DNA from 4 places in the Citrobacter sp. ANG330 genome. Region 3 is predicted to be linked to each of the others. Evidence: predicted binding sites of a transcription regulator. Region 3 holds the regulator's gene; each other region holds the start of a gene.
What was found. Region 3 encodes Fur, which represses iron uptake genes when iron is present. Its sites were predicted from a motif close to ATAATAATGAGAACNACTATCAA; they were not measured.
Positions count from the first base shown of each region.

Region 1: the regulator Fur is predicted to act here: its motif matches at 2,639-2,661, upstream of gpmA (2,3-diphosphoglycerate-dependent phosphoglycerate mutase).
Region 2: the regulator Fur is predicted to act here: its motif matches at 1,680-1,702, upstream of sufA (Fe-S cluster assembly scaffold SufA).
Region 4: the regulator Fur is predicted to act here: its motif matches at 2,483-2,505, upstream of exbB (tol-pal system-associated acyl-CoA thioesterase).

Region 1 is NZ_JASJUI010000008.1:73,153-77,365, reverse strand. It holds gene galT (galactose-1-phosphate uridylyltransferase) at 1-274, shown strand, start outside; gene galK (galactokinase) at 277-1,425, shown strand; gene galM (galactose-1-epimerase) at 1,419-2,459, shown strand; gene gpmA (2,3-diphosphoglycerate-dependent phosphoglycerate mutase) at 2,687-3,439, shown strand; gene aroG (3-deoxy-7-phosphoheptulonate synthase AroG) at 3,497-4,213, opposite strand, start outside.
Region 2 is NZ_JASJUI010000002.1:109,109-113,321, reverse strand. It holds gene QNN88_RS06245 (FAD-binding and (Fe-S)-binding domain-containing protein) at 1-492, shown strand, start outside; gene menI (1,4-dihydroxy-2-naphthoyl-CoA hydrolase) at 489-899, shown strand; gene QNN88_RS06235 (YdiH family protein) at 1,000-1,188, shown strand; gene sufA (Fe-S cluster assembly scaffold SufA) at 1,742-2,110, shown strand; gene sufB (Fe-S cluster assembly protein SufB) at 2,119-3,606, shown strand; gene sufC (Fe-S cluster assembly ATPase SufC) at 3,616-4,213, shown strand, end outside.
Region 3 is NZ_JASJUI010000004.1:421,395-425,607, forward strand. It holds gene tcuA (FAD-dependent tricarballylate dehydrogenase TcuA) at 1-1,226, opposite strand, end outside; gene tcuR (tricarballylate utilization LysR family transcriptional regulator TcuR) at 1,324-2,250, opposite strand; gene fur (ferric iron uptake transcriptional regulator) at 2,381-2,827, opposite strand; gene fldA (flavodoxin FldA) at 3,108-3,638, opposite strand; gene ybfE (LexA regulated protein) at 3,788-4,081, opposite strand; gene ybfF (esterase) at 4,210-4,213, opposite strand, start outside.
Region 4 is NZ_JASJUI010000006.1:21,300-25,512, reverse strand. It holds gene QNN88_RS14380 (AraC family transcriptional regulator) at 1-281, shown strand, start outside; gene yghB (DedA family general envelope maintenance protein YghB) at 330-989, opposite strand; gene metC (cystathionine beta-lyase) at 1,130-2,317, opposite strand; gene exbB (tol-pal system-associated acyl-CoA thioesterase) at 2,567-3,301, shown strand; gene exbD (TonB system transport protein ExbD) at 3,308-3,733, shown strand; gene QNN88_RS14355 (cytoplasmic protein) at 3,796-4,213, opposite strand, start outside.

The DNA.
Region 1 (4,213 bases), on a different contig from region 3:
GCTGAAAAAATTGACCAGTCGTTACGACAATCTCTTCCAGTGCTCTTTCCCGTATTCGATGGGCTGGCACGGCGCGCCGTTTAACGGTGAAGAGAACGAACACTGGCAGTTGCATGCGCACTTTTATCCGCCGCTGCTGCGCTCCGCGACCGTGCGTAAATTTATGGTCGGTTACGAGATGCTGGCAGAGACCCAACGCGATCTCACCGCGGAACAAGCGGCAGAGCGTCTGCGAGCAGTCAGCGACATCCATTTTCGCGAATCCGGAGTATAAAAATGAGTCTGAAAGAGAAAACACAATCTCTGTTTGCTGAAAAATTCGGCTACCCTGCGACCCACACCATTCAGGCGCCAGGCCGCGTTAACCTCATCGGGGAACACACCGATTATAACGACGGCTTCGTGCTGCCGTGTGCCATCGATTACCAGACGGTGATCAGCTGTGCGGCGCGCGACGATCGTAAAATCCGTGTCATTGCCGCTGATTACGATAATCAGAGCGATGAATTCTCTCTTGATGCCCCCATCGTGACGCACGACAGCCAGCAATGGGCAAACTATGTTCGGGGCGTGGTGAAACACCTGTTAAAACGCGACAGCAGCTTTGGCGGCGCAGACCTGGTGATCAGCGGCAACGTCCCGCAGGGCGCGGGTTTAAGTTCTTCTGCTTCGCTGGAAGTGGCGGTCGGCACGGTATTCCAGCAGCTTTATCATCTGCCGCTGGACGGTGCACAAATCGCGCTTAACGGTCAGGAAGCAGAAAACCAGTTTGTCGGCTGCAACTGCGGAATTATGGATCAACTCATCTCTGCGTTGGGCAAAAAAGACCATGCCCTGCTGATCGACTGCCGCACGCTTGGCACCAAAGCGGTGTCGATGCCAAAAGGCGTGGCGATTGTAATTATCAACAGTAACTTTAAGCGCACGCTGGTCGGCAGTGAATACAATACCCGCCGCCAGCAGTGCGAAACCGGCGCGCGTTTCTTCCAGCAGCCGGCATTACGTGATGTCAGTCTCGATACCTTTAACGCCGTGGCTAACGAACTGGATCCGTTGGTTGCCAAACGCGTCCGTCACGTGTTAACTGAAAATGTACGTACTGTGGAAGCCGCCAACGCGCTGGAAAAAGGCGACCTGCAACGCATGGGTCAACTAATGGCGGAATCACATGCTTCCATGCGTGATGACTTCGAAATCACCGTGCCGCAGATTGATACGCTGGTTGACATCGTCAAAGCCACTATTGGCGAGAAAGGCGGCGTACGCATGACCGGCGGCGGATTCGGCGGTTGTGTCGTGGCGCTGATCCCGGAAGCGCTGGTCCCTGCCGTCCAGCAGGCCGTGGCCGATCAGTACGAAAGCAAAACTGGTATCAAAGAAACATTCTATGTGTGCAAACCCTCACAAGGAGCAGGACAGTGCTGAATGAAACACCCGCACTGGCACCCGATGGTCAGCCGTACCGCCTGTTAACCCTGCGCAATGACGCAGGGATGGTGGTCACGCTGATGGACTGGGGTGCTACGTTACTCTCGGCCCGTATTCCCCTTTCCGACGGCAGCGTGCGTGAAGCGCTACTGGGTTGTGCCAGCCCCGAGCATTATCAGGATCAGTCAGCCTTTCTGGGCGCGTCGATTGGCCGTTACGCTAACCGGATTGCCGACAGCCGTTACACCCTTAACGGTGAGACGGTCAGTCTGCTGCCGAGCCAGGGCGCCAATCAGCTACACGGCGGGCCAAAGGGTTTTGATAAACGCCGCTGGCAGATAGTCAATCAGAACGAACGTCAGGTGCTGTTTGCCCTCACCTCCGACGATGGCGATCAGGGTTTTCCGGGCAACCTCGGCGCTACGGCGCAATATCGTCTGACCGATGATAACCGCATCTCGATTACCTATCGCGCAACGGTGGATAAACCGTGTCCGGTGAATCTGACCAATCACGTCTACTTCAACCTCGACGGCGATCAAACCGATGTGCGCAACCATAAGCTACAGATTCTGGCGGATGAATATCTGCCGGTTGATGAAAGCGGGATCCCGCGCAATGGTCTGAAACCAGTCGCCGGAACCTCATTTGATTTTCGCACTACGAAGACGATCGTCAGCGAATTTCTCGCCGATGACGATCAGCGCAAGGTGAAGGGTTACGACCACGCGTTCCTGTTGCAGGCGAAAGGCGACAGTAAAAAGCCCGTTGCCCTGCTCTCTTCGCAAGATGGAAAGTTGCAGATGGAGGTCTACACTTCGGCTCCGGCACTACAGTTTTACTCCGGTAACTTTCTCGGCGGCACCTCCTCACGTGGACCGAACGCCTACCTCGATTATCAGGGCCTGGCGCTGGAGAGTGAATTTTTGCCGGACAGTCCGAATCATCCGGAATGGCCGCAGCCTGACTGCTTCCTGCGCCCTGGTGAAGAGTACGCCAGCCTGACGGAATATCGCTTTATTCCTTCCTGAATGTTGTATTCCACAGTAAATACCCGATAGCCTGAGGTTATCGGGTTTATCCTCCTGCTGTTTGTTCAAAACCCCATCACTCGAAGACAAAATAGCAACGTATAGTTCACAAGAACCTTACACTGCGGCACTATTTTCGCTATGGTTATGCGTAAGCATTGCCGCTGACGCGTCACGGCAATATAATGAGAATTATTATCATTCGATAAAGTTTGAGGAGTGAGAGTATGGCTGTAACTAAGCTGGTTCTGGTACGCCACGGCGAAAGCCAGTGGAACAATGAAAACCGCTTCACCGGATGGTACGACGTTGATCTGTCCGAGAAAGGCGTGGGCGAAGCGAAAGCGGCAGGCAAACTGCTGAAGGCTGAAGGCTATAGCTTCGATTTTGCTTACACCTCCGTGCTGAAACGTGCCATCCACACGCTGTGGAATGTACTGGACGAACTGGATCAAGCCTGGCTGCCGGTGGAAAAATCCTGGAAACTGAACGAACGTCACTACGGTGCGTTGCAGGGTCTGAACAAAGCAGAAACCGCCGAGAAATACGGTGACGAGCAGGTTAAGCAGTGGCGCCGCGGTTTCGCTGTTACTCCGCCGGAACTGACTAAAGATGACGAGCGCTATCCGGGCCACGATCCGCGTTATGCCAAACTAACTGAAAAAGAGTTGCCGCTCACGGAAAGCCTGGCGCTGACTATTGACCGCGTTATCCCTTACTGGAATGAAACCATTCTGCCGCGCATGAAGAGCGGTGAGCGCGTGATCATCGCGGCGCACGGTAACTCTCTGCGTGCACTGGTGAAATACCTGGATAACCTGAGCGAAGACGAAATCCTTGAGCTGAATATCCCGACGGGCGTACCGCTGGTTTACGAATTTGACGAAAACTACCAGCCAATCAAACGTTACTATCTGGGTAATGCCGACGAAATCGCGGCAAAAGCGGCTGCCGTTGCCAACCAGGGTAAAGCGAAGTAATTTTCCTTACGACGTAAAAAAGCCGACTCAATTGAGTCGGCTTTTTATTCGCAAGACTTAACCGCGACGGGCTTTCACCGCATCCGCAAGCTGGCGCAGGATGGTGTCGGTATCTTCCCAGTTAATGCAGGCATCGGTAATACTTTTGCCGTACACCAGCGGCTCACCGCTGTCCGGATTCTGATTACCTTCTACCAGATGGCTTTCAATCATCACGCCCATAATCGCTTTCTCACCACCAGCGATTTGCTGGCACACGTCAGCCCCGACTTCCATCTGCTTTTTAAACTGCTTACAGGAATTGGCATGGCTGAAATCAATCATGATTTGTGCGGGCAGACCCGCTTTCGCCAGCCCTTCTTTAACGGCCGCGACATGAGCTGCGCTGTAGTTCGGCTCTTTACCGCCGCGCAGAATGATATGGCAGTCGCCATTACCGCTGGTGTTCACAATGGCGGAGTGACCCCATTTGGTGACGGACAGGAAGCAGTGCGGCGCGCCAGCGGCGTTGATGGCATCAATCGCCACTTTGATGGTGCCATCGGTCCCGTTTTTGAAACCAACCGGACAAGAAAGCCCCGACGCCAGCTCACGATGAACCTGAGATTCTGTCGTCCGTGCGCCAATCGCGCCCCAGCTCATCATATCCGCCAGATATTGCGGGGTGATCATATCGAGGAATTCACCCGCGGTCGGCAGACCGCTGTCGTTGATATCCAGCAGCAACTTGCGCGCAATGCGCAGGCCGTCATTGATCTGGAAGCTGTTATCCAT
Region 2 (4,213 bases), on a different contig from region 3:
AAACTGGGCATGCCGATGGTTGGTGTCGATCCGGCGCTGGTGCTCTGTTATCGCGATGAGTACAAACTGGCGTTGGGTGAGCAACGTGGCGATTTCCATGTGCAGCTCGCCAATGAGTGGCTGGCAACCGCCCTGGCGTCGCACGAACCGCGCGATGTCAGCGGTGAGTCATGGTATTTCTTCGGCCACTGTACCGAAGTGACTGCGCTGCCTGGCGCCCCTGCGCAATGGGCATCGATCTTTGCCCGCGTTGGCGCAAAGCTGGAAAATGTCAGCGTGGGCTGCTGCGGCATGGCCGGTACTTACGGTCATGAAGCGAAGAACCACGCGAGTTCGCTGGGTATCTACGAATTGTCATGGCATCAGGCGATGGAACGGCTGCCGCGTAGCCGTTGCCTTGCAACGGGATATTCCTGTCGCAGTCAGGTGAAACGTGTGGAAGGTACTGGCGTGCGCCATCCTGTACAGGCATTACTGGAGATTATTGGATGATCTGGAAACGTAAAGTGACCCTCGATGCGCTCAATACGATGGGCGAAGGTAATATGGTGGGTCTGCTGGATATTCGCTTTGAGCATATCGGTGACGATACGCTTGAGGCGTCAATGCCCGTCGACGGGCGTACGAAGCAGCCGTTTGGTCTTCTGCACGGCGGCGCTTCCGTTGTGCTTGCAGAGAGCATGGGGTCTGTTGCCGGTTACCTGTGCACCCAGGGGGAGCAGAAGGTGGTGGGACTCGAGGTTAACGCTAACCATGTTCGTTCGGCGCGGGAAGGGCGCGTGAAGGGGATTTGTAAGGCGATTCACACCGGCGCCCGGCATCAGGTCTGGCAGATCGACATCTTCGATGAGCAGCAGCGACTATGCTGTACCTCACGGCTGACCACGGCGATTGTGTGACGTTGTCACCAAAAAAAGTGTGATCAGTATTGCTTTTGGTCATAATCTGCACAGTAAAAGGTGATATACTGTGCAGGTTTTGACCCTAAGCGAGGATGATATGACTAGCCAACTAGACCCGGCCCAACTGGCAATTGAGTTTTTACGTCGTGATAAAACAGCGCTCTCTCCAGCCCAATATCTTAAAAAATTAAAACAACTCGAGCTTGAGTTTGCCGATTTACTGACGCTCTCTTCCACTGAGCTAAAAGAAGAGATCTATTTTGCCTGGCGCCTTGGTGTGCATTGATTCTGCGATTGTTCGCGTAACGAGAAACCCGACCCTGTTGTCGGGTTTTTTGTCTGTCAGTCTCAGACGGCCTGTGAGAATACAACGTACTAAAAATTGATCTGACGTATAAATCGCTCGATAGCAATTTGTGTTAAAAATGATTTTCGTCAGCATGAGACTATTCTTATCGCCCCTTCAAGAGCTAAGCCATCGTGAGTGCCGGAGATAAGCGCCGGATGGGGCTGGAACCCTTAAGGTTGTTACTGACAACCTTAAGGGTTTTTTTGTAGTTCCCCTTCGCCACGTCTTTCCTATTCCTGAAATAGTCATTTTCTATACATCTTTACGATTTTGACCAGTTGAGTCGATGACTAATTTTAAAGTCATTATTAATCAATGCATTGAACAAATTCATCCATTCCTTTTAACCCGCGTGGCAGGGTCTATGCTTAATAAAAGCGGTCAAAACAGATGAAACACCGTAATGCCCCTGCTGTTGAGGGGTTGAAGTGAGAATCGTTATCACTAACATGGTGTTATAGCCTGATGGCTCATTTTGCGAGGTAACTCTATGGAATTGCATTCAGGAACATTTAATCCGGGCGATTTCGCCTGGCGCGGATTGACGCTAACCCCAGCGGCTGCGGCGCATATTCGCGAACTGGTCGCAAAACAGCCGGGCATGCTGGGCGTGCGCCTGGGTGTTAAGCCGACGGGATGCGCGGGTTTTGGCTACGTGCTTGATACCGTCAGCGAGCCGGAAAAAGACGATCTTCTGTTTGAGGCTGAGGGCGCGAAGCTTTATGTCCCGTTACAGGCGATGCCGTTTATCGACGGCACGGAAGTGGATTACGTCCGCGAAGGATTAAACCAGTTATTCAAATTTCATAACCCGAAAGCCCAGAACGAATGCGGCTGTGGCGAAAGCTTTGGGGTATAGGCGGTACTATGTCTCGTAATACTGAAGCAACTGATGATGTGAAAACCTGGACCGGCGGCCCGTTGAATTATAAGGAGGGGTTCTTTACCCAACTGCAGACGGACGAACTGGCGAAAGGGATCAATGAAGAGGTGGTTCGCGCCATTTCGGCCAAACGTAATGAACCGGAGTGGATGCTGGAGTTTCGCCTTAATGCGTACAGAGCCTGGGTCGACATGCCGGAGCCGCATTGGCTGAAGGCGCACTACGAGAAGCTGAATTATCAGGATTACAGCTACTATTCTGCACCTTCATGCGGCAATTGCGATGAGACCTGCGCCTCCGAACCCGGTGCGGTTCAGCAAACCGGGGCAAACGCCTTTCTCAGTAAAGAGGTCGAAGCCGCATTTGAACAACTCGGCGTACCGGTACGCGAAGGCCGCGAAGTCGCGGTGGATGCCATTTTTGACTCCGTCTCCGTTGCCACCACCTATCGTGAAAAACTGGCTGAACAGGGGATCATTTTCTGCTCTTTTGGCGAGGCGATTCACGATCATCCCGAACTGGTGAAACAGTATCTTGGCACCGTCGTACCCGGCAACGATAACTTCTTCGCCGCGCTGAATGCCGCCGTCGCCTCTGATGGCACCTTTATCTACGTGCCGAAAGGCGTGCGCTGCCCGATGGAGCTTTCAACCTACTTTCGTATCAACGCCGAAAAGACCGGGCAGTTTGAACGTACGATCCTGGTGGCGGATGAAGGCAGCTATGTAAGCTATATCGAAGGCTGCTCTGCGCCGGTACGCGACAGCTATCAGCTTCACGCGGCGGTCGTGGAGGTCATCATCCACAAAGACGCCGAGGTGAAGTACTCCACCGTCCAGAACTGGTTCCCTGGCGATAATAACACCGGCGGCATTCTGAACTTCGTCACCAAACGCGCGTTGTGTGAGGGGGAGAACAGCAAAATGTCCTGGACCCAGTCGGAGACGGGATCAGCCATCACCTGGAAATACCCCAGTTGCATTCTGCGCGGCGACAACTCCATCGGCGAATTCTATTCGGTGGCATTGACCAGCGGTCATCAACAGGCGGACACCGGCACCAAGATGATCCACATCGGCAAGAACACCCGCTCGACCATTATCTCGAAGGGGATTTCCGCCGGACACAGCCAGAACAGCTACCGCGGGCTGGTCAAAATCATGCCGACCGCCACCAATGCCCGTAACTTTACCCAGTGCGACTCGATGCTGATTGGCGCCGACTGCGGAGCGCATACCTTCCCGTATGTCGAATGCCGCAACAACAGCGCGCAACTGGAGCACGAAGCGACCACCTCGCGGATTGGTGAAGATCAGCTGTTCTACTGCCTGCAACGCGGCATCAGCGAAGAGGATGCGATCTCAATGATCGTCAACGGATTCTGTAAGGACGTGTTCTCCGAGTTGCCGCTGGAGTTTGCCGTCGAAGCACAAAAATTACTAGCCATCAGCCTTGAACACAGCGTCGGTTAAGGAAGCAACATGTTAACGATTAAAGATTTACAGGTCAGTGTGGAAGAGAAAGCGATCCTGCGCGGGTTGAGCCTTAACGTTCGTCCGGGGGAAGTGCATGCCATTATGGGACCGAACGGCTCCGGGAAAAGTACGCTCTCTGCGACGCTGGCAGGGCGTGAAGATTACGAGGTCACCGGCGGGTCGGTAACGTTTAAAGGCAAAGATCTGCTGGAGCTGGCGCCGGAAGAGAGAGCGGGGGAAGGCATTTTTATGGCCTTCCAGTATCCCGTGGAAATCCCCGGCGTCAGCAACCAGTTTTTCCTGCAAACGGCGCTCAATGCGGTACGAACCTATCGTGGCCAGGAATCGCTCGATCGCTTCGATTTTCAGGATTTGATGGAAGAGAAAATCGCGCTGCTGAAGATGCCGGAAGATCTGTTAACTCGCTCGGTGAACGTCGGGTTTTCCGGTGGCGAGAAGAAGCGCAATGACATTCTGCAAATGGCCGTGCTGGAGCCGGAATTGTGCATCCTCGACGAATCGGACTCCGGGCTGGATATTGACGCTTTAAAAGTGGTTGCTGATGGCGTTAACTCCCTGCGTGACGGTAAACGCTCGTTCATTA
Region 3 (4,213 bases):
TGGACCGCGGCGTGTTCATTCACTTTCAGCCCCAGATAGGTAAAGGTGATCCCTGGGCGCAGGGCGTAACCGTAGTAGGGGGGCGTGTCGACAGGTCGCGCCCAGTGGGTTTTCGGTGGCGTTAGTCCCTGTGTGGCGCAGTTGTCCAGCGTGGTGTGATCAAACTGGCCTGGCTGACAGGCCTGGTTGTAGCGCTCCACGGTATGGGTAAAGCGCTCAGGATCCAGCCCTAGCTGGCAAGCCAGTTCCCCCAATGTGTTGGCTTGCGCACCGGGGAATACTGGTGGCATAAAGTGACCGATTGCTTTGCTGTCGATAATGGAGTAGCCAATCTGACCGGGCTGGTGGGCAACCAGTCGGCCCCAGATGGCATAGCGCTTGGGCCAGAAATCTTCGCCCTCATCGTAAAAGCGTTCCGCATCCCGATTGACCACCACGCCAAGTGACACACAGTCCACGCGGGTGCAAATGCCACCGTCATACAGCGGGGCGCGGGCATCAATGGCGACACAATGTGACTGAGAGGGATCGCCAATGACGTCGGCTCCGGCCTCGATCATAAATTTGAGCAGAACGCCCTGATTAAAGCGGGTGCCGCGAATAAGGAAGTTATCGGCCGGCCATTCGCCGCGGGCATTTTCTCCCCAGGCCTCGCGCAGCCATTCGCGATTAGATTCAAATCCGCCGGCGGCCAGGACGCAGGCGCGGGCTTCAATGCGTTCGTTCCCGGCGAGGGCAGCGACAAACTCACCGTTGCGCAGTTCGAGGGCCTGAACCGGCGTGTTGTAGCGAATCTGTACCCCCAGCTTTTCTGCGCTACGATAATAGGCGTTCACCAGCGCTTTCCCGCCGCCCATGAAAAAGGCGTTGGTTCGCGCCACGTGCAGCGCGCCCGAAAGCGGAGGCTGAAAATTAACACCGTGCTGACGCATCCAGTCGCGACATTGCGAAGAGGTACGGATCACCAGACGCGCCAGCGCTTCATTAGTATTACCTTCGGTGACACGCCAGAGATCCTGCCAGAACTCCTCTTCGGGATAACTCTCGACCAGCACATCCTGAGGCGCATCGTGCATGCAGCGTAAATTGCGCGTGTGTTGAGAATTTCCACCGCGCCATTCTCTGGGCGCAGCTTCTAGCAACAACACCGAGGCTCCTGCCTCGCGGGCGGTTAAGGCGGCACATAACGCGGCATTACCGCCGCCGATCACCAGTACATCAACCATCGTAGACTCCATTACCATTTAACTATTTGTTAAATTTGTAATTAAAATGTATACGCACAGGTTGTACGGCCGCTATGGCGGGAAGCTAAAGAGCTGTTTAGTGAGTGTAAAGGGTTGCGCCCGGCCAACTACCGGTTTCCACCAGTTCACGCATCACTTTTGTGAGGATCACGCGGGCTGCAAGACCGGCGGGGGTGAGTTCATCGTCAGACAGGCTGACCAGAAAATTAGGGCGGCTGAGTATAGGATTGTGAACGCCGATCACTCTTAGCGCTTCCCTCTCAAGATGTGAAATGGCCGCTCCGGGTTGCAGCGTGGCGCCGAGTCCGCTGCGAACGGCGCGCATCAGTAACGTCAGACCGTCAATTTCCGTGGCGATATTCACCTTCAGTCCGTGTTCCTGACAGATGCCTTCCAGTCTGCCACGCAGTCCGTGGCCCTGGCTTGGCATGATCAGGGGAATATTCGCCAGTTGAGCAGGGGTTATGGTGTCATCCGTAATATCCGCCAGCAGGTCGTACGTGCCAATCAGAAACAGCCGCTCTTCGAGGATCGGTCTGGCGCTCCAGCGCAGGATCTTCTTTTCCTGAAACACGACCGCCAGATCAATCTGACGGGTGTTGATCATTCTTTCCAGATTGCCGGAGAGGCTTTCCACCACGTGCAAACGCACGTCGGCATAGTGTTTCCGCATCGCGTCAATAAACGGCATTCCGAGGATGGAAGCGGTGCTGGGCGCCATGCCAACGCTGACGTGTCCGGATAACCGCGCTTCGCGAGCCGCCAGGATCGCATCATCGGCGTGACGCAGCGCCAGTTGCGCCTGTGAATAAAAGGCCAGACCGGCGTTAGTGGGGGTCACACCACGTGAGGTTCGCTGCAACAGGCGGATCGCAAGCTCGTTTTCCAGCCGCGTCATCTGCTGACTGAGCGCAGAGACGCCGATGTCGAGATCGAGCGCCGCGCTGCCCATACTGCCGGTTTCCACAATGCGGACAAAATAACGTAGCTGGCGAAGTTCCATTTCGATTCTCCGGGTGAGGCAGGGTGATATTTTACATTAAAGCAACATGCTGGCGGAGGAAAGTGCTGAATGGGGAATAGCAGGCATAAAAAAAGCCAACCGGCAGGTTGGCTTTTCAGAATAATGCAGATTATTTCGCGTCATGCGCGTGTTCGTTTTCGCGGCAATCGCCTTCAGCGCAGTGACCGTAAAGGTAGAGGCTATGGTTCGTCAGACGAATGCCATGCTTTGACGCAATCTCACGCTGGCGCGCTTCAATAGACTCATCACTGAATTCGATCACTTTGCCGCAATCAAGGCAAATCAGGTGATCGTGATGATGCTGCTGGGTCAGCTCAAAAACGGATTTGCCGCCTTCAAAATTGTGGCGGGTTACGATACCGGCGTCATCAAACTGGTTCAGCACGCGATATACGGTCGCCAGACCAATTTCTTCACCCATGTCGATCAGTCGTTTGTATAAATCTTCCGCACTGACGTGATGGTTATCCGGTCCCTGAAGAACTTCCAGAATCTTTAAACGAGGAAGCGTTACTTTCAGGCCAGCCTTCTTTAATGCGGTATTGTTGTCAGTCATGCGGAATCTGTCCTGTTGCTAAACGATTCACTTCATACAAGAAGTGACAGAAATTGCACTCGGGATAATGCGTTTCATTATAGGACTGCCGTGTCTAAATGAAAACTGCAAGCCTCTGGCAAATGTTAATAAATAGTCGGTATTGCCTGGAAATGAGAGCGCCACCGAAAAACTCCCGCACATTGTACAGGGATGGGCAAGAAAGTTACAAATTTGTAGCAATTATTTTGATTGGTTCTGACTATTGATGCGGCGCAAACATTGTCTGCGCCGCAAAACATCAGGCGTTAATGATGTCGTCGAGGTGCAGTTCTTCGGAAATCTGCTTCACCCATTTTTCTACGCGCTCAGCGGTCAGTTCCGGCTGACGGTCTTCGTCAATCGCCAGACCGACAAAATGATCGTCATCTGCCAGGCCTTTGGAGGCTTCAAAATGATAGCCGGCGGTCGGCCAGTGGCCCACGATGGTGGCACCGCGTGGTTCAATGATATCGCGGATCGTGCCTAACGCGTCGCAGAAGTATTCTGCGTAATCTTCCTGATCGCCACAGCCAAACAGCGCAACCAGTTTGCCGTTAAAATCAATGTCTTCGAGAGTCGGGAAGAAGTCATCCCAGTCACACTGCGCTTCACCGTAGTACCAGGTTGGGATGCCGAGCAGCAGAATGTCATAACCTTCGAGATCTTCCTTGCTGCTTTTTGCAATGTCATGCACATCGGCAACGTCTTTACCAAGCTGTTTTTGAATCATTTTTGCGATATTTTCGGTATTCCCGGTGTCGCTGCCGAAAAAGATGCCAGTGATTGCCATGAGTAAAGTAACCTCTTGAAACTTATTGAAATGGTGGGGGCGAATTGCCCGCAGATAAGGGCAATCATAGCAGAACAGTCAGGTATGCGGAAATAGCAAACGCATACAAGTGCACTCCGTGCTACACGAAAGTGGGAGAAGGGGGGATTTCAGGCGAGATCCTGACCGCGCAGCGCTGCCAGTTGGGCCATCAATATCTCTTCTATCAGTTCACTACGGCTCATCTCACGGGATTCCGCCAACTCATTCAGCGCGTCGACAGCTTCCGCGTTGAGTTTGAGTTCGACACGCTTAAGGCCGCGAACTTTGTCGCGTTTGAGTTGATTACGCTTGTTAATGCGCAGCTGTTCATCGCGCGAAAGCGGATTGGTTTTCGGTCGTCCCGGGCGACGCTCGTGCGCGAACAGATCTAGTGTCGTACGGTCCGTTTGTTCTTTGGCCATGATTTTGGTGACTTCGGGGAAACAATCAGCCAGGCCTCTGCCCGGCTGGATAGCGCGCCATCATACATCAGCGAATGAGGCGCGCCAACGTTCACACGCGTAATCGCGCACGGACGCTGAGTTTTTAATCAG
Region 4 (4,213 bases), on a different contig from region 3:
ACCTCAACGTCGAGCAACTGGCGGCTGAAGCCAACATGAGCGTCTCTGCGTTTCACCATAATTTTAAGTCAGTAACCAGCACATCGCCGCTGCAGTATCTGAAAACCTATCGGCTGCATAAGGCGCGGATGATGATCATCCACGACGGCATGAAGGCCAGCGCGGCGGCCATGCGGGTGGGTTATGAAAGCGCGTCGCAGTTCAGTCGTGAATTTAAGCGCTATTTTGGCGTGACGCCGGGAGAAGATGCGGCGCGGATCCGCACTATGCAGGGGAGTTAACGGATGGCGCTGGCCGGATAAGCAGAACGCTATCCGGCAATCAACGTATCAGGCGCTGCAGTATTTCTTCTTAATCACCACCACCACCGTGCCGATCAACCCCGCCGCCAGCAGAAAAATGGGCAGGATCATCAGAAAGGTCATGACCTGATCTTCATGGCGCTTCACAAAGGGGATCATGCTGAGCGCGTAGCCAAAGCTTGTGACCACACCGACCCATAGCAGCCCGCTCAGCCAGTTGAAAAACTGGAAGCGACGGTTGGAGAGCCCGGAAATCCCCGCCATGGTGGGCAGCAGGGTGCGCACGAACGCCAGAAAACGTCCTGCCAGCAATGCCAGCAGACCGTGGCGGTCGAACATGCAGGTCGCGCGCTGGTGGTATTTCGCCGGAAGTTGCGCCAGCCAGCCTTTTACCGTTCGCGTATTGCCCAGCCAGCGCCCCTGAATATAGCTGAGCCAACAGCCGAGGCTGGCCGCTGTCGTCAGAATTATCAGGGTTGGGACAAAGCTCATGACACCCTGCGCGACTAGTGCGCCGGCTAAGAGCAGCAGACTATCGCCGGGTAAAAATGAAGCCGGTAACAGGCCATTTTCTAAAAACAGCGTGGCGAACATCACAAAGTAGACGACGCTAACAACGTGTGGGTCCGCCAGCGCGGCAAAATCGTGTTGCCAGAGCGCAGCGATAATATCTTGAATGACAGCCATGGACTTTCCTGTGGAACAGCGTTTACGCCTTAATGGTCCTATTGTACTCCTGAACAACCCCGGATGCCTTGATCCCAGGCGCAACTCATGCAGACAATTTCGGGAAAAAGTGTCTGCACAGATGTCCATTGGCGTCAATTTTACACGATACGCGAAAATCCGGCGGCTAAATCTGCAATCAGATCGTCAACATTTTCTAAACCAATATGCACACGGATAAGCGTTCCGCTGAAATCCACCCCTCCTTCCGGACGAATTTCCGCAATCTGCTCAGGCTGATTGGCCAGAATCAGCGACTCAAATCCCCCCCACGAATAGGCCATGCTGAAGAGGCTGAAGTGATCGAGATAAGCGGACAGCTCGTCATTATTGAGCTTTTTATTCAGCACAAACGAGAACAGGCCGCTGCTCCCTGTAAAGTCACGTTTCCAGAATTCGTGTCCTTTACTGCCTGGTAACGCCGGATGATTAACCCGTGCGACCTGCGGATGGGCAGCCAGCCATTCGGCAACCTTCAGGCTGCTTTCATGATGCTGACGCAAACGTACCCCCAGGGTACGCAGTCCGCGGCTGGTCATATAGGCGGTATCGGCATCGACCATCTGTCCCATCAAATAGGCATTCTCACGTAACTGATCCCAGCAGCGGGCATTGGCGACGGCCGTGCCGATCATGCCGTCAGAATGACCAATCAGATATTTGGTCGCGGCCTGAATGGAGATATCGATACCAAAATCGAGCGCTTTGAACAGTACGCCCGCCGCCCAGGTATTGTCGATCATGATAATGGCGTCCGGGGCGACGCGTCTGACGGCGGCGACAATCGCCGGTACGTCGTGCACTTCCATCGTCACAGAACCCGGCGACTCAAGAAACACTACTCGGGTATTGGGTTGAATATGCTTTACGATATCGGCGCCCACCAACGGATCAAACCAGCCGGTGGTGACGCCCAGTTTCCCGAGGATTTTGCTACAGAAATCCTGGCTCGGCTCATAGGCCGTGTTGGTCATCAACACGTTATCGCCCTGTTCGACAAAAGCCAGAATCGTATTGGCGACGGCAGCAGCGCCGCAAGGGAAGAGCGCGCAGCCTGCGCCGCCTTCCAGTTCGCACATCGCTTCCTGCAGTGAGAAATGGGTTAATGTGCCGCGGCGTCCGTAAAAGAGTTCGCCGTTAGCGCGGTTGCGGGTGGCGTGCTTTTTGGCCTCGACCGTTTCAAATACCAGTGATGAGGCGCGTTGAATCACGCTGTTTACCGATCCCAGCGTGTATTTTTTGCTGCGCCCGGCGCTGACCAGTTTCGTGTCCAGTTGTTTTTCTGCCATGTTGTGTTTCCTGTTTTTATACGTCTGGACGTCTAAACTACCACGAATGATAAAATACGCATCCCAGGGAATGGGATTAAGCACAATATTTTATCAAAATCGTCTCTCGTGATGTTTTACTGCGTAAGCGCAAAGAAAAGAAACCAAAGGTGCGGCACTATGTAAATAGTAATGAGAACGACTATCAATTCGACGTCGTTTTGATATTATTACGCTCAGGTTTTGTGATTTGCGTCCTGGAGATACAGAGTGGGTAATAATTTGATGCAGACGGATCTTTCCGTCTGGGGTATGTATCAGCACGCCGATATCGTGGTTAAGTGCGTGATGATTGGTCTGATTCTGGCGTCAGTGGTCACCTGGGCTATCTTCTTCAGTAAGAGTGTCGAGTTCTTCTCCCAGAAGCGCCGACTGAAGCGCGAACAGCAACTGTTAGCTGACGCCCGCTCTCTGGATCAGGCAAGTGACATCGCCGCAAACTTTGCTGCTAACAGTCTCAGCACGCAATTACTCAATGAAGCGCAGAACGAACTGGAACTGTCACAGGGCAGCGAAGACAACGAAGGGATCAAAGAGCGCACCGGTTTTCGTCTTGAGCGTCGCGTTGCGGCGGCAGGACGCCATATGGGGCGTGGCAATGGTTACCTGGCGACCATCGGGGCGATTTCACCGTTTGTCGGTCTGTTCGGTACGGTCTGGGGCATCATGAACAGCTTCATCGGGATTGCGCAAACGCAGACGACCAACCTTGCCGTTGTCGCACCAGGTATTGCGGAAGCGCTGCTGGCGACGGCTATCGGTCTGGTTGCAGCTATACCCGCCGTGGTTATCTATAACATCTTCGCCCGTCAGATTGGCGGTCTTAAAGCGATGTTGGGCGATGTGGCGGCGCAGGTGCTGTTACTGCAAAGTCGCGATCTGGATCTGGATGCAAGCGCATCCGCGCATCCGGTGCGTACCGCGCAGAAATTACGTGTAGGGTAAGGCTTCATGGCAATGCGTCTTAATGAAAATCTGGACGATAACGGTGAAATGCATGAAATCAACGTGACGCCGTTTATCGACGTCATGTTGGTCCTGTTGATCATCTTTATGGTGGCCGCGCCGCTGGCGACCGTGGATGTGAAGGTGAATCTGCCAGCCTCCACCAGCACGCCGCAACCGCGTCCGGAAAAACCGGTTTATCTGTCGGTGAAAGCAGATAACAGCATGTTTATTGGCAACGATCCGGTGACGGACGAAACCATGATTGCGGAACTGAACGCGCTGACCGAAGGCAAGAAAGACACCACGATCTTCTTCCGGGCAGATAAAACCGTCGATTATGAAACTCTGATGAAGGTGATGGACACCTTGCACCAGGCAGGCTATCTGAAAATTGGTCTGGTCGGTGAAGAGGTCGCGAAAGCGAAATAGCCGTGTCGTCGCGATGCGATGAGATAAAAGGCCGGGTCATGCGTTATTGCAGCCCGGCTTTTTTATGGCTTCTCGCTTTTCTTCTGCGCCAGATGTTCATTAAGCGCGACGGTGGTGATATTGATTGTGCGGTAGTTACCTTCGGCAAGCTTACGTGTCAGGCGCAACGTTGCCGTCTCGCGTGCCAAAAAATGCTGCCAGGTACTCTCCAGACGCGCCATAATTTTGTCACGCAGTTCCGGGTTGCGCCTGATGATGGCGTTAATCGTCGCGCCATAAATTTCTTCTTTAACCTGTAGCGCATAGATTTCCCGGCGGTTTTGCCATTTCAGACGTACCAGTGCTGCAGGGATAGAGGTGACCTCCTGCGCCACACTTTCAAGAATGGCATTTTTACTGGCGATCAGCGCAGCAAGATTCTGCTTTAAGATAAATTGATCGCTTTTATTATTATCTAAAGCCAAATAGACATTGTTATCT